One region of the Streptomyces sp. NPDC033131 genome, then DNA from elsewhere that is predicted to be linked to it. Evidence: riboswitches for the same ligand, from Rfam matches in the RefSeq annotation. Region 1 holds a riboswitch; the other holds the start of a gene.
What was found. Region 1 has a riboswitch for glycine ahead of gcvT (glycine cleavage system aminomethyltransferase GcvT). Riboswitches for the same ligand answer to the same signal wherever they lie in the genome.
Positions count from the first base shown of each region.

Region 1 (8,158 bases):
CGCCCACCGCGTCCTCGTCGACGACGAAGCCGCCGCCCACCGAGTAGTACGTCTTCGTGAGCAGTTCCGCCCCCGAGGCGTCGTACGCCCACAGGGTCATGCCGTTGGCGTGGTACGGGAGGGTCTTACGGCGGTGGAGGACGAGGTCCTTGTCGAAGTCGAAGCCGATCTCGTGCTCGTCGAGCAGCCGCAGCCGGCCCGCCTCCCTGATGTCCGCCACCCGCTGGTCGGCCTTCTCCACGTCCACGGTGCGGGGCGAGTCGCCCTCCAGGCCGAGCAGCACCGCCTTGGGCGTGCCGTGGCCGTGGCCGGTCGCGCCGAGGGAGCCGTACAGCTCGGTCCGCACCGACACCACCGACTCCAGCAGGGCCTCGTTGCGCAGGCGGCGGGCGAAGATGCGGGCCGCGCGCATCGGGCCGACCGTGTGGGAGCTGGACGGGCCGATGCCGATCGAGAACAGGTCGAAGACCGAGATGGCCACGGGAACTCCTCAGTACGGGTGGTGCAGGGGGTGGGCGCCCCACACTCACGAGTGTGCGGGGCACGCCACAAAAAGGAACTACTTGTTCAGACCGGGGTACAGCGGGTGCTTGTCGGCGAGCGCCTTCACCCGGGTCTTGAGGGCTTCGACGTCGTAGGACGGCTTGAGCGCCTCGGCGATGACGTCCGCGACCTCGGTGAAGTCCTCGGCCGTGAAGCCGCGGGTGGCGAGGGCGGGCGTACCGATCCGCAGGCCGGAGGTGACCATCGGCGGGCGCGGGTCGTTCGGGACGGCGTTGCGGTTGACCGTGATGCCCACCTCGTGGAGGCGGTCCTCGGCCTGCTGCCCGTCCAGCTCGGACTCGCGCAGGTCGACCAGGATCAGGTGCACGTCGGTGCCGCCGGACAGGACGTTCACGCCGGCCTCACGGGCGTCCGGCGCGGTGAGGCGCTCGGCGAGGATCCGCGCGCCCTCGACCGTACGGCGCTGACGCTCCTTGAAGTTCTCAGAGGCGGCGACCTTGAAGGAGACCGCCTTGGCCGCGATCACGTGCTCCAGGGGACCGCCCTGGAAGCCGGGGAAGACGGACGAGTTGAGCTTCTTCGCGAAGTCCTTCCTGGCGAGGATGATGCCGCCGCGCGGGCCGCCCAGCGTCTTGTGGGTGGTGGAGGTGACGACATCGGCGTACTCGACCGGGTTCGGGTGCAGGCCCGCCGCGACCAGACCCGCGAAGTGCGCCATGTCGACCCACAGGAAGGCCTCGACCTCGTCCGCGATCCGGCGGAACTCGGCGAAGTCCAGCTGCCGCGGGTACGCCGACCAGCCCGCGATGATCACCTTCGGCCGGTGCTCCTTGGCGAGCCGCTCGACCTCGGCCATGTCGACCAGCCCGGCCTCGTCCACGTGGTAGGCGACCACGTTGAACTGCTTGCCGGAGAAGTTCAGCCGCATCCCGTGGGTGAGGTGGCCGCCGTGCGCCAGGTCGAGGCCGAGGATGGTGTCGCCGGGCTTGGCCAGCGCGAACAGGGCGGCCTGGTTGGCGGAGGCACCGGAGTGCGGCTGCACGTTGGCGTACTCGGCGCCGAACAGCTCCTTGACCCGGTCGATCGCGACCTGCTCGGCGACGTCGACGTGCTCGCAGCCGCCGTAGTAGCGGCGGCCGGGGTAGCCCTCGGCGTACTTGTTGGTCAGGACCGAGCCCTGCGCCTCCATCACCGCGAGAGGCGCGAAGTTCTCGGAGGCGATCATCTCGAGGGTGGACTGCTGGCGGCCGACCTCGGCGTCGATCGCGGCGGCGATCTCCGGGTCGAGCTCGTGCAGGGGCGTGTTCAGAACGGACATCGGGTGTACGACTCCTCAGCCGGCGGAAAAGGCGGTGTACTCGTCGGCGGAGAGCAGGTCGCCCGGCTCCTCGGCGACGCGCACCTTGAACAGCCAGCCGCCCTCGAAGGGCGCGGAGTTCACCAGGGACGGGTCGTTGACGACGTCCTCGTTGACCTCGGTGACCTCGCCGTTGACCGGGGAGTACAGGTCGCTGACCGACTTGGTCGACTCCAGCTCGCCGCAGGTCTCGCCCGCGGTCACCGAGGCACCGACCTCCGGGAGCTGGACGAAGACGACGTCACCGAGCGCGTTGGCCGCGTGCTCCGTGATGCCGACCGTCGAGACGCCGTCCGCGGCGGCCGACAGCCACTCGTGCTCCTTGCTGTAGCGCAGCGCTTGGGGGTTGCTCATGGCCTGAATTCTCCTGTACGCGGGGGAGTGCTGGTGAATGGGAGACTGCTGGAAACGCACGTGAGCAGCGGAAATGTGCGCAGGGTCACGCGCACGAACCGCTCAAGTGTCTACTTCTGGCGCTTGTAGAACGGCAGCGCCACGACCTCGTACGGCTCGTGGCTGCCCCGGATGTCCACGCCGACACCCGGCGTGCCCGGCGCCGCGTGCGCGGCGTCGACGTACGCCATCGCGATCGGCCTGCCCAGCGTGGGGGAGGGCGCGCCGGAGGTGACCTCGCCGATCACCTCGCCGCCGGCGACGACCGCGTACCCGGCGCGCGGGACGCGACGCCCCTCGGCGACCAGGCCGACGAGGACGCGCGGAGGGTTCGCCTGTGCACGGGCGGCCGCCTCGGCCAGCGCCTCGCGGCCCACGAAGTCGCCCTCCTTCCCGAACTTCACCACCCGGCCGAGCCCGGCGTCGAACGGAGTCAACGACAGCGACAGCTCGTGCCCGTACAGCGGCATGCCCGCCTCCAGGCGCAGCGTGTCCCGGCAGGACAGGCCGCAGGGGACCAGGCCGACGCCCTCGCCCGCCTTGGTCAGGGCCTGCCACAGCTCCACGGCGTGCTCCGGCTTCACGAACAGCTCGAAGCCGTCCTCGCCGGTGTAGCCGGTGCGGGCGATGAGCGCGGGGACGCCGGCGACGGTGCCGGGCAGGCCGGCGTAGTACTTGAGGCCGTCGACGTCGGCGTCGGTGAGCGACTTGAGGATGCCGGGGGACTCGGGCCCCTGGACGGCGATCAGCGCGTAGCGATCGCGGTCGTCGCGGACCTCGACCTCGAACTCCTCAGCGAGGTTGCCGAGCTCGTTCACGACGTTCTGGGCGTTGGAGGCATTGGCGACGATCATGTACTCGTCTTCGGCCAGCCGGTACACGATCAGGTCGTCGAGGATTCCGCCGTTCTCGACGCAGATCATCGTGTAGCGGGCGCGGCCCACCTTCACGGCCGCGATGTCGCCGACCAGTGCGTGGTTCAGGAACTGCGCGGCCTGCGGCCCGGTGACCGTGATCTCGCCCATGTGCGAGAGGTCGAAGAGACCGGCCCGGGTGCGCACGGCCTGGTGCTCGTCGCGTTCGGAGCCGTAGCGCAGGGGCATGTCCCAGCCGGCGAAGTCGGTCATCGTGGCGCCGAGCGCGCGATGCAGGGCATCGAGCGCGGTGTGACGGGGTGCGGTGCTGCTCATCGGACGGTCGTCTCCCAAGGCATGACGGCGAGGTCGTTCCTCCCCATCTGTCATCGGAACCTGAGAGGTTCGACGTGACCCCGCGAACGGTGGTCACGACTTGCACCTTGGGTGGAGCCACTGTGGCAGCGGCCCGCTTTTCAGATGTGCCTCGCCCGCGCGGTAACGGGGACCTGAGAGATTCAAGGGAGGGACTTGCTCCTTCGGCGCCCCAGCGACGTACGGCTGGGGACTCTCCCGCGCGGATTCAAACGGCCGGTATGCAGTTGGCGCGCACATCATCGCACGCATCTTCGGTGCGCGGCAGGCCGCATCTGTAACCGGCCTGTGGCAGTAAGCGCATGAAAACAGGAGACGCCGCGTATTACCTTCTCTTTACACTCGACGGGGAGGGGAACTCGTGACCCGCCCCAGGGGAGGACGATCACGGTGAACAGGACCACGGCGTACGCCACGACCTCGGCCGTCGCGCTGCCCGAGCAGCCCGCGGCCAAGGCCCGTCAGGCGTGCGGAACGCGCCCCGGACCCGTCCTCCGCGACCTGCGCGAGCGCGCGGGCCACAGCCCGCACGCACTGCTCTTCGGACCCCGCGACCTCGTCGTGATCACCGGCCTGCCGGGCAGCGGCAAGTCCACGCTGATGCGGCGCACGGTCAAGGGCGTGCGGATCGACTCCCAGGACACCCGCGACCACTGGGACGGCCGGCTGTCCCGCTTCCTGCCGTACGGGGTCTACCGCCCGCTCGTCCGCCTCGCCCACTACGCGGGGCTGCGCCGCGCCCTGCGCTCCGGCGGAGGCGTCGTCGTGCACGACTGCGGTACGCAGGCCTGGGTGCGCGGCTGGCTGGCCCGCGAGGCCCGCCGCCGCGGCGGCATCCTGCACCTGCTGCTGCTCGACGTCCCCCCGGACACGGCCCTGGCCGGCCAGCGCGAGCGCGGCCGCGGAGTCTCGCGGTACGCGTTCCTGCGCCACCGCGGCGCGGCCTCCCGTCTGATCAGCTCCGTGGAGAAGGGCGATCTGCCCCAGGGCTGCGACTCGGCGGTCCTGATCGACCGGGACGCGGCGAACGTCCTGCGCCGGATCGGCTTCACGGGCTGACCCCCACCGGTCCGTACCCGCTAGCCTTTCAGCCACAGCAGCGGTACTCGGCAGGCGGTAGGCAGCAGATGGACTTCCCGGCGGATCTCCCAGCGGGCTTCTCGGAGTTCCCGGCACAGGCACACCCCCCTTCGCACGGCGGATGGCCCGGCAACGAGTTGGAGGAGGTGCTCTCCGCCTCCCTCGGCATCCCCGGAGCCGGCGGGCGGATCATCGAGGTGCTCGGCCGCAGCTTCGTGTGGGTGCCGCTGCCAGGCGGCGGCGGCCCGCACAGCGGTCCGCTCGACCTCCCCACCCTGGAGATCGACGGCCAGGCCTACGTGCCGGTCTTCAGCTCCGAGGAGCAGTTCCGCCAGGTCGTCGGCTCGCACCTGTCGTACACCATCGCGCCCGCGGTGGAGTTCGCCCGCGGCCTGCCCCCGCAGATCGGCATCGCCGTGAACCCGGACGGCACGGTCGGCGTCCCGCTGCCCCCGGCCGCCGTGGCCGACCTGTGCCGCTCCGGCCGCACCCCGCTGTACGGCCCGGCGAGCGGCGGACGCGTCAAGCTCTACGAGCCGGACTGGCAGAACGACCCCGTCGACTTCCTCGCCGCCGCCTCGGCCGAGTTCGCGTCGACAGGCGTCATCCTCACGGCCCGCCGCTGCCTGGCGGCGATCGAGACCGCGGACCCGGTGATGTTCGTGGGCGTGGAGCTCTCCCACGGGGAGGCCCCCGACCTGCGTACGGTCCCCATGGACGCCCTGGCGAGGGCCCTGGGCCGCGCCCCGGCCCCCTGGCCGGTCAACCTGGTCCTCCTGGACGTGGCGGACGACCCGGTGGGCCACTGGATGCGCGAGCAGGTCCGGCCCTTCTATCAGTACGGCTACTGAGGTATTTCAAGGGCTCGGGAACCGCACGACCGGCCCCCACCACCTGCACCGGCCGACGGCGAACAAGTCCCGAGCTCCTGGGCGGCTGCTGTCGGCGCCGCCACATAAGCTGGTTTCATATCGAGGAACTTCACGAAGGGGCGGTACAGGTGAGCGCCAGCGGCATCGCGGCCGGTCAGGTCGAGCACATGCTGCGCCAGGTGACGCCCGGGCGCTACGACGCCTACGAGGCACTCCTGCGCGCGCTCGCGACCCCCTCCTCCGGCCAGATCTGGATGCTCCTGTGGCACGGCCAGGCAGGCTCCCCCGACGCCCAGTACGGAAACATGGAGGTCGACGGCTACGGCTACGCCCCGTGCGTCACCTCGGCCCAGGAACTCTCGGCCAGCGGCTGGAACCGCTCCTACGAGGTCGTCGACGGAATCGACGTCGCCCGCACCCTCTACCCGGACCACTACGGCCTGTGGCTGAACCCGCACGCCCCCGGTGGTGGCGTCGGCATCCCGTGGCTCGATCTGCGCCGCATCGCCACCGGCCTGGAGCGCCAGCCCGCCGGTCCGCTCCGGCTGTCCGAGCCCGGTATCGAAATCCCGCAGTTCTACGCCCTGATGGCGCAGAACGCCCACCGCACCCCGGCCGTCCGCTCCCTGCGCCGGGCCTGGGTGCAACCCGCGCTCGGGGCGCCGTATCTGGCCATCGGTCTCGACGTGTACGACACCAGTCCGCCGGCCGTCGACTCGGTGCGCGCGATGATGCAGCAGTCGATCGGAGCGGTCCCGGACGGGCTGCCGGTGTCGACCGTGGCGATGTCCGACGAGTACGACCCGGTGGCGCTGTGGATGCGGGCGAGCGCCCGCCCGTTCTACGACCGTGAGGCCCATGCGGCGCCCGCCCCGGCCCCCTCCTCGGTCCAGGCTCCGGCGGCCGGATACGGCTATCCGCCGGCTCGCGGCGGATACTGACCGAACGACTGCCCGGCCCTGAGAGCCCGGCACATCTTCGCGCGTAGAACAGGGTGGATCGTCCGTATTCGCCGCGAATGTCCCAACTGGTCTGCGTCCGCCCCGCGTTACCCGGCGTCCGGATAACGGAACCCTCCAGCCCGCATCACGTTTATGCATCCTTTCACCGCCAAGTCTGGCAACAGATCGCCAAAGCGTTGAAGACTCCGGCACCAGGGACCTTTCGTCCCTGTGTACGACGGACTGATCAATGCCGCCACAGCGGCAAGTGCGGGCCGGCTACCGCCGGTTGAGAGGGGTCCCTGCCAGATGACGGCACCATTGCACGAGCCGACCGCGGAAGCGGCCCCGAGTGCGGCCGAAGAAGCGGCGCTGGTCAGCGCCGATGCCAAGGCCGTTCAGGGACGCTCCCTGGGCCGGATCGCCTGGGAGCGCCTCAAGCGGGACAAGCTCGCCCTGACGGGTGGCGTCGTGGTTCTCTTCCTCGTGCTGCTCGCGCTGCTCGCCCCGGTCATCACCGGGATCCTCGGGCAGGACCCGAACGAGTACCACGAGAACCTCATCGACCCGCTGTTCGGTACGCCTACGGGCTCTCTGGGCGGCATCAGCGGCGAACACCTGCTCGGCGTCGAGCCGGTCAACGGCCGCGACATCCTCGCCCGCATCCTCTACGGCGCCCGGATCTCGCTGCTGGTCGGCTTCCTGTCCGCGCTGGTGGCCGTGATCCTCGGAACGGTGCTGGGCATCCTCGCCGGCTTCTTCGGCGGCTGGGTCGACTCCGTGATCAGCCGGGTGATGGACGGTCTGCTCGCCTTCCCGCAGCTGCTGTTCATCATCGCGCTGGTCTCCGTCATGCCGAACGACATGCTGGGGCTGACCGGTTCGAGCGTGCGTGTCTTCGTGATGATCCTCGTCATCGGTTTCTTCGGCTGGCCCTACATCGGACGCGTCGTGCGCGGCCAGACGCTCTCGCTGCGTGAGCGCGAGTACGTCGAGGCGGCCCGATCGCTGGGCGCGGGGCGGCTGTACATCCTGTTCAAGGAGTTGCTGCCGAACCTCGTCGCCCCGATCGTCGTGTACACGACGATGATGATCCCCACCAACATCCTCACCGAGGCGGCGCTCAGCTTCCTGGGCGTGGGCGTCAAGCCGCCCACGGCCTCGTGGGGGCAGATGCTCTCGAGTGCGATCGACTACTACGAGTCGGACCCCATGTACATGGTGGTCCCAGGCGTGGCGATCTTCATCACCGTGCTGGCCTTCAACCTCTTCGGCGACGGCGTCCGGGACGCGCTGGACCCGAAGGCTTCCCGTTGAACCGCTGACCGTCCAAGCGCGGCACCCCAACTGTCCCGTGGCACTCACACGGGGTCTCTCATCAAATCCGGAGGATCCGAGATCGTGACTACCCAACGCACCTCAGGGCGGCGGAAGCAGGCGTTTGCCGCTGTCGCCGCGGTCGCCGCGCTGCTGACCACGGCGGCGTGCGGCGGCGGCGGTGGAGACGACGGCGACAAGGGCTCGAGCACCGGCGCCGCCGGCTTCGACGCCGCGAACAACAAGGTCGCCCAGGCCTCCGCCGCCAAGAAGGGCGGCACTCTGAAGTTCGGTGGTGCCCAGGACGCCGACTCGTGGGACACCACGCGCGGTTACTACGGCATGATGTGGAACTTCGCCCGCTACTACAGCCGCCAGCTCGTCACGAACAAGGCGGAGCCGGGCGCGGCCGGTGCCGAGATCACTCCGGACCTCGCCACCTCGACCGCCAAGGTCACGGACGAC
Region 1 is NZ_JBVIPA010000032.1:80,500-88,657, reverse strand. It holds gene ACZ5XS_RS32595 (L-serine ammonia-lyase) at 1-481, opposite strand, end outside; gene glyA (serine hydroxymethyltransferase) at 560-1,822, opposite strand; gene gcvH (glycine cleavage system protein GcvH) at 1,838-2,215, opposite strand; gene gcvT (glycine cleavage system aminomethyltransferase GcvT) at 2,326-3,444, opposite strand; glycine riboswitch at 3,482-3,594, opposite strand; glycine riboswitch at 3,595-3,694, opposite strand; gene ACZ5XS_RS32575 (AAA family ATPase) at 3,868-4,542, shown strand; gene ACZ5XS_RS32570 (enhanced serine sensitivity protein SseB) at 4,611-5,414, shown strand; gene ACZ5XS_RS32565 (enhanced serine sensitivity protein SseB C-terminal domain-containing protein) at 5,564-6,376, shown strand; gene ACZ5XS_RS32560 (ABC transporter permease) at 6,686-7,693, shown strand; gene ACZ5XS_RS32555 (ABC transporter substrate-binding protein) at 7,778-8,158, shown strand, end outside.

Region 2 (8,158 bases), on a different contig from region 1:
CTGGACATCAGCCTCACCGCCGCCCCCGGCGACGTCGTAGCCCTGCTCGGCCCGAACGGCGCCGGCAAGACCACCGCCCTGCGCGCCCTCGCCGGCCTCGCCCCGCTCACCGGCGGCCATCTGCGCCTGGACGGCGTCGAGTTGGACCGCACACCCCCCGAGTCCCGCCCGGTCGGCGTCGTCTTCCAGGACTACCTCCTCTTCCCGCACCTGTCCGCCCTCGACAACGTGGCCTTCGGACCCCGCTGCCACGGCGCGACCAAGGCGCAGGCCCGCGCGCAGGCCGCCGAGTGGCTGGACCGCATGGGTCTCGCCGACCACGCCGGCGCCAAGCCCCGCCGTCTCTCCGGCGGCCAGGCCCAGCGCGTCGCCCTGGCCCGCGCCCTGGCCACCAGCCCCCGCCTGCTCCTCCTCGACGAACCCCTGGCAGCCCTGGACGCCCGCACCCGCCTGGAGGTACGCGCCCAACTCCGCCGCCACCTCGCAGAGTTCGACGCCGTCGCCGTCCTGGTCACCCACGACCCACTGGACGCCATGGTGCTGGCCGACCGGCTGGTGGTCGTCGAACACGGCCGGGTCGTCCAGGAGGGCACGCCCGCCGACATCGCCCGCCACCCCCGCACGGACTACATCGCACAGCTGGTCGGCCTCAACCTCTACAGGGGCCAGGCCGAAGGCCACACGGTCCGTCTGGACGCCGGCCCCTCCATCACCACCACGGAGGACCTCGCCGGACCGGTCTTCGTCGCGTTCCCCCCCGGCGCCGTGACCCTCTACCGCGACCGCCCCACCGGCTCCAGCGCCCGCAACCTCTGGCGCTGCGAAGTGGCCGGCCTGGAGACCCACGGCGACCAGATCCGTGTGGACCTCACCGGCGAACTCCCCCTCGCGGCCGACCTGACGACGGTCGCGGCGGCGGAACTCGATCTGCACCCGGGTGCACCGGCCTGGGCAACAGTCAAGGCGACCCAGACTCACGCATACCCGGCATAACCCCCGCCTCCGACTACCGTGGGGACCCCACCCCCCGGCTCCCCACCCCCAACGAGGCCTCCATGAGCCTGAGCATCCGCAATCATCTCCCCGGCACCGTCACCGCCGTCACCCCCGGCGAGGTGATGGCCACGGTCAAGGTCCACCTCACCGGCGGCCGGAACCTCACCGCGGCAATCACCGTGGAGGCCGCCGAGGAACTCGGTCTCGCCGCGGGTTCCGCCGTACACGCCCTGGTGAAGTCGACGGAGGTCTCCCTGGCCACCGGCCCCGTCGAAGGCGTCTCCATCCGCAACCAGCTCCCGGGCACCGTCCGCGACATCACGACCGGCGGCGCCATGGCCTCCGTCAAGGTCGCCCTCGACGACGGTGAGCTGACCGCGGTGATCACCAAGGAGGCCGCGACGGACCTGGCCCTCGCACCCGGCACCACAGTCGTCGCCCTGATCAAGTCGACCGAGGTCTCCCTCGCGACCCCGTGACGCACCAGGGCTCCGCCCGGCGAACCGGACGGGGCCCTCATCACGTATCGGCCCTCACCACGTGTACTGCACGTCAGTCCTCGTACGCGTCCAGCGGCGGGCAGGAGCAGACGAGGTTACGGTCGCCGAAGGCCTGGTCGATCCGGCGCACCGGCGGCCAGTACTTGTCCGCGACCGACACACCGGCCGGGAAGACGGCGTCCTCGCGCGTGTAGGCGTGCTCCCACTCCCCGCCCAGCGCACCGGCGGTGTGCGGCGCGTTCCGCAGCGGGTTGTCCTCCGCGGACCACTCGCCCTTGCCGACCTTCTCGATCTCCGTACGAATGGCGATCATCGCCTCGCAGAACCGGTCGAGCTCGGTCAGGTCCTCGGACTCGGTCGGCTCGATCATCAGCGTGCCGGCCACCGGGAAGGACATCGTCGGCGCGTGGAAGCCGTAGTCGATGAGCCGCTTGGCGACGTCGTCGACGCTCACACCGGTCGCCTTGGTCAGCGGCCGCAGATCGATGATGCACTCGTGCGCGACCAGACCGCCCGGACCGGTGTAGAGCACCGGGTAGTGCGGCTCCAGCCGCTTGGCGATGTAGTTGGCACTGAGCACCGCCACCTGCGTGGCCCGCTTGAGCCCCTCCCCGCCCATGAGGCGGACGTACGCCCACGAGATCGGCAGGATCCCGGCGGAGCCCCAGGGCGCGGCCGAGATCGGCCCGACACCGGTCTCCGGGCCGGCCGCGGGCTGCAGCGGGTGGTTCGGCAGATACGGCGCCAGGTGCGACCGCACACCCACCGGGCCGACGCCCGGACCGCCGCCGCCGTGCGGGATGCAGAAGGTCTTGTGCAGGTTCAGGTGCGAGACGTCACCGCCGAAGTGCCCCGGCTTGGCCAGGCCCACCAACGCGTTCAGGTTGGCCCCGTCGACGTACACCTGCCCACCCGCCTCGTGCACCTGGGCGCAGATGTCGGCGACGTGCTCCTCGAACACCCCGTGCGTCGACGGGTACGTGATCATCAGCACCGACAGCTCGTCCCGGTACTGCTCGATCTTCGCCCGCAGGTCCTCGACGTCGATCTCGCCGTCCCCGGCGGTCTTCACGACGACGACCTTCATGCCCGCCATCACCGCGCTGGCGGCGTTGGTGCCGTGCGCCGACGAGGGGATGAGGCACACGGTCCGCTGCTCGTCACCGTTGGCCCGGTGATACCCGCGCACGGCGAGCAGCCCGGCCAGCTCCCCCTGGGATCCGGCGTTGGGCTGCAGCGAGACGTTGTCGTACCCGGTGACCTCGGCGAGCCGCTCCTCCAGCTCGCGGATGAGCGTGAGGTATCCCTGCGCCTGCTCGGCAGGCGCGAAGGGGTGCAGTTGCCCGAACTCGGGCCAGGTGACCGGCTCCATCTCGACGGTCGCGTTGAGCTTCATGGTGCAGGAGCCCAGCGGGATCATGCCGCGGTCGAGCGCGTAGTCCCGGTCGGCCAGGCGACGCAGGTAGCGCAGCATCGCGGTCTCGGAGCGGTACTGGTGGAACACGGGGTGCGCCAGGTACTCGTCGGTCCGCAGCAGCGCGCCCGGAAGGGTCTCCTCGGTGGCCGCGTCGAGCGCCTCGATGTCCCCCTCGACCCCGAACGCGGCCCATACTGCGGCCAGTTGGGCTCGCAGAGTGGTCTCGTCGCAGGCGATGGACACGTGGTCGGCGTCCACGAGACGCAGGTTGACCCCGTTCTCGCGCGCGGCGGCGACCACCTGGGCACCCCGCCCGGGCACACGGACGGCCAGCGTGTCGAAGTAGGAGCCGTGCACGACCTCGACCCCGCCGGCCGTCAGGCCCGCGGCGAGGACCGTGGCGTACCGGTGGGTGCGCCGCGCGATGGTCTTCAGGCCGTCGGGCCCGTGGTAGACGGCGTACATACCGGCCATCACCGCGAGCAGCACCTGCGCGGTACAGATGTTGCTGGTCGCCTTCTCCCGGCGAATGTGCTGCTCGCGGGTCTGGAGTGCGAGGCGGTAGGCCTTGTTGCCGTCGGCGTCCACGGACACCCCGACCAGGCGCCCGGGCAGGCTGCGCGCGAACTTCTCACGTACCGCCATGTAGCCGGCGTGCGGCCCGCCGAAGCCCATCGGCACACCGAAGCGCTGCGTCGTCCCGACCGCGATGTCCGCACCGAGCTCCCCCGGGGACTTCAGCAGCGTCAGCGCCAGCAGGTCGGCGGCGACGGTCACCAGCGCGCCGAGTTCGTGGGCCTGCTCGATCACCGGCTTGATGTCGCGTACGGCACCGGAGGCGCCCGGGTACTGGAGCAGCACGCCGTTGATCTCGCGCCCGGCGATCTCGGCCGGAATACCGTCACTGAGGTCGGCGACCACGACCTCCACACCGGTCGGCTCGGCGCGCGTCTCGATCACGGCGATGGTCTGCGGCAGCGTGTCCGCGTCGACCAGGAAAAGGCCCTTCTTGTTCTTGCCCATGCGCCGGGACAGCGCCAGAGCCTCGGCGGCCGCGGTGCCCTCGTCCAGCAGCGAGGCGCCCGAGGTCGGCAGCCCGGTGAGCTCGGCGACCATGGTCTGGAAGTTGAGCAGGGCTTCGAGGCGCCCCTGGGAGATCTCCGGCTGGTAAGGCGTGTACGCCGTGTACCAGGCGGCGTTCTCCATGACGTTCCGCAGGATGACGGGCGGTGTGAAGGTCCCGTAGTACCCGAGCCCGATCATGGAGTCGAGCACCTGGTTACGGTCGGCCAGCGAACGCAGCTCGGCCAGCACCTCGGCCTCGGTGCGGGCGCCCGGCAGCTCCAGCATGTCGGCGTTCTTGATCACATCCGGGACCGCGGCGGCGGTGAGCTCGTCGAGCGAGCCGTACCCGACCTGCGCGAGCATCTTGGCCCGCGCCTCCTGGTCGGGCCCGATGTGGCGCTGCTCGAAGGGGATTCCCTGCTCGAGCTCGGAAAGCGGAATGCGATGGGCGGTCATTACGGAGGCCTCCTGGTCTGACGCGACCTTCGAGGGTCACCACGGCGCGGGTACCCGGACGGCCTCCCCCTCTGTCATCACAACCTGAGAGCTTCACCGGACACCCGAGGGCACCCGACTTTCACCGTCGGTGAGAGCGGAAGCCGTCGACGCCGTCGGCACCCGCCCTGCTTTCCAGAGTGACCTCGTCCGTGCGGTACGTGGGCCTGAGAGATTCCGGGGAGGATTTGCTCCTTCGGCGCCTCCGATGAAGTCTGGAGGACTCTCCCGCACGGGGTCAGCAGCCGTTGTCAGCGTACCAGCGAGGTCCACACTCCCACCTTCGAGTGGCCGCCATCCTCAATCTGCTCTTTTGTAGTGCTTACGGATGAGTTGCGACCAAGTGGAGGGCCCGTGCAGACCGACATCGATCCGCGCAACCTGATCGGCCGCAAGGCGCTCGACCGCAACGGCACGAAGCTCGGCACCATCGACGAGGTCTACCTCGACGACGCGACCGGCGAACCGGAGTGGGCCGCCATACGCACCGGCCTCTTCTCCAGGGATGCCTTCGTCCCCCTGGAACCGAGCGAACTCGTCGAGGGCACCCTCCACGTCCCCTACGACCGCGCCCTGATCAAGGACGCTCCCGACTTCGGCGTGGGCCGCCATCTCTCTCCCGAACAAGAACTCCAGCTCTACCACCACTACGGTCTGGACCTGGGCGCCCCTCCCCCCTTCCCGGACCGCAACTTCGGCAAGGTGGCAGGCACGGACGACCCGTGACCCCACCGGCACGGCACGAACGCGCCCCAGCCGCCCCGCCACCTGCGGGCAGTCGTGCCGCTCGGGGCGCCACGGGTGGGCGCAGGCGGCACCCGGTCAGCACCGGGCTGCGCCACCCACCCCCGGCCCACACCGACCCCGGTCACGCACGAATCCCCGCGAACCGCCGTCCGCAGGCGCCCCGCATCCCCTCTCGGCCAAGGCCGGTGCGACCCGCACGAACCCATCCCGCCGGCCCTCCTCTCACTACTCATCCGCGCACCCCACCACGCTTCACCCGCATCTCCCCGCCGCGCTTCACACCGCTCGCACCCGGCCCTCATCCGCAGAAGGCCCCCCACCGGCGCCCGCCTCAGGTCTCCGCGCCACCAACGGCAACGGCTCCGCCGGCTCCAACTCCGGGTCGTCGACCCGGAAGGTCCGCACGCGCCCGGGCTCCGAGTCGGGTGTCTCGAAGCGCACGGTGACCCGCCCGAGTCCGCTCCCCTGCACCCACCCGTGCCCGTACTCGGCATGGGTGACGTCGTGCCCCGAGACCCATCTCCGCTCGACCGGCCCGGCCGGTTCCACCGCGGGCACGTCATCGGTGTCCTCCACCGACCCGACGACATCCCCCCGGTCCCCCGCCGCCTGCGCGAACAGGTCCTCCTGCGTGTAGTCGGCCAGGCCGCTCACGCCCACCCCCAGCAGCCGCACGCCCCCTGTCGTGTCCACCGGGTCCAACAGCCGCGCCGCAGCCTCCCGCACCACTGCCGGATCGTCCGTGGGCCCCCGCAGGGTCTCGGACCGGGTCAGCGTCGAGAAGTCGTATCTCCGCACCTTCAGCACGATGGTCCGCCCGGACAGCCCCGCTTCCCGCAACCGCCGCACACACCGGTCGGCCAGCCGCTGTACTTCCATCCCCACCCGGACCCGGTCGTGAATGTCGACGTCGTACGTGTCCTCCACGGACACCGACTTCGTCTCCCGCTCGGCCACCACCGGCCGCTCGTCGTGCGCCAGCGCCATGGCGTACAGCGCGTGCCCGTGGGCCTTGCCCAGCAGCCGTACGAGCTCGTCCTCACCCGCCTCGGCCATCTCGTCGACCGTATGGATCCCGGCCCGCCGCAGATGGTCGCCCGTCGTCGGCCCCACCCCCGGCAGCGTCCGCACCGACATCGGCCCGAGCATGGCCCGCTCGGTCCCCGGTTCGATGACCACCAGTCCGTCGGGTTTGGCCTGCTCCGAGGCGATCTTCGCGAGCATCTTGGAAGCGGCGAGGCCCACCGACCCGGTGAGCCCGGTCACGGCTCGTATGTCGGTCCGCAGTTTCGCCCCGGCCAGCCGCGCCGAGGCGTCGTCCCAGGCCGCTCCCCCGGCCTCCAGGTCCACGAACGCCTCGTCCAGGCTCAACGGCTCCACAAGAGGCGACAGCGCCCGCAGAAGCCCCATCACCTGCTCGCTGATCGACCGGTAGAACGCACCACGCGGCACCAGATACGCCGCGTTCGGGGCGAGCCGACGCGCCTGGGCCATGGGCATCGCCGAATGAACCCCGAAGACCCGTGCCTCGTACGACGCCGTGGCCACCACGCCCCGCGGCCCGAGCCCGCCCACGACGACGGCCTTCCCGCGCAGGCTCGGCTTGGACGCCTGCTCCGCCGAGGCGAAGAAGGCATCCATGTCGAGATGCAGGATCGTGGGCGCGCTTCTCACATCTCCGATGCTGCCCTACGCCACTGACAATGCCGTCCCCGGAGAGCGGGGCCGGCGGTCAGACCGCCCGGTTGCGCCGCCGCGCCAGCTCGTCCGCGGGGTTGTGCCCCACGAGGGTCTCCCCGGTGTCGATCCGCTCGCCGTGCAGCTGGGAAAGCGCGTTCTCCACGTCCCGCCACACGACACCCACGGCGATTCCGAAGATGCCCTGGCCACCCTGCAACAGCGCGTGGACCTCGTCCGGCGAGGTGCACTCGTACACCGTGGCACCGTCGCTCATCAGCGTCATGCGCTCCAGGTCGCTGAAACCGCGTTCCCTGAGGTGCTGAACGGTGGTGCGGATGTTCTGCAGCGACACACCGGTGTCCAGAAAGCGCTTGACGATCTTCAGGACGACAACGTCCCGGAAGCTGTACAGACGCTGCGTTCCCGACCCGTGGGCCGGCCGCACACTCGGCTCGACGAGACCGGTGCGGGCCCAGTAGTCCAGTTGCCGGTAGGTGATGCCGGCGGCCGCGCAGGCCGTCGGACCGCGGTAGCCGATCTGCTCGGACGCCATGGACGTCGCCCCTCCGCTGCTCGGCACGGCCGTCGGTCGCTGCGGAGCGTGATCGGCCGCGTTGCTGTGAAGCGGGTACGGACCGCTCGCCCCGAGACTGCGTCCGGGGGCACCCCCAGCCGTACCGTCGCCGCTGCTGCTCACGCCGACCTCCGTCCTTGACCTGCCTTCTCGACGGTAGGCAGTCACCAGGGGCGCGTCAACGATCGCCACACTCGGCACGCCGGGTGATAATCACCCTTCGAGTGGTTTCCCGCACCCAACCGCGGGGAAAGGCTAGCCGAATGTGCCCTGAGCGGCCCGTACGACTCTCTCACGCACCGCCGGCAAATGCCCGCATGTGAGGCGTCGACGGACATGGCCGAGCCCCGCGGGCCGGTTCGCCCACGAGGCGGCGGACGCCTCACTGGCTGCTGGTTCCGAAGTCCTCGGGCGAGATCTGGTCGAGGAACTCACGGAACTTCTCCACCTCGTCCTCCTGCTCGTCCGGGATCGCGATGCCGGCGTCGTCGAGCACGCCGTCACTGCCGTAGATCGGCGTCCCGGTGCGCAGGGCCAGCGCTATGGCGTCGGACGGGCGGGCACTCACCTCGACTCCGCTGGCGAAGACCAGCTCCGCGTAGAAGACGCCTTCACGCAGATCCGTGATGCGCACTTCGGTGAGCTCCTGCCCGACGGCCTCCAGCACGTCCTTGAACAGGTCAT
Region 2 is NZ_JBVIPA010000005.1:298,245-306,402, forward strand. It holds gene ACZ5XS_RS10170 (ABC transporter ATP-binding protein) at 1-993, shown strand, start outside; gene ACZ5XS_RS10175 (TOBE domain-containing protein) at 1,056-1,475, shown strand; gene gcvP (aminomethyl-transferring glycine dehydrogenase) at 1,549-4,434, opposite strand; glycine riboswitch at 4,619-4,714, opposite strand; gene ACZ5XS_RS10185 (PRC-barrel domain-containing protein) at 4,828-5,199, shown strand; gene ACZ5XS_RS10190 (DNA polymerase IV) at 5,497-6,894, opposite strand; gene ACZ5XS_RS10195 (MerR family transcriptional regulator) at 6,953-7,597, opposite strand; gene ACZ5XS_RS10200 (bifunctional nuclease family protein) at 7,857-8,158, opposite strand, start outside.
Region 2: it holds a riboswitch for glycine, as region 1 does, so the genes downstream of both, gcvP (aminomethyl-transferring glycine dehydrogenase) here and gcvT (glycine cleavage system aminomethyltransferase GcvT) in region 1, are expected to answer to the same signal.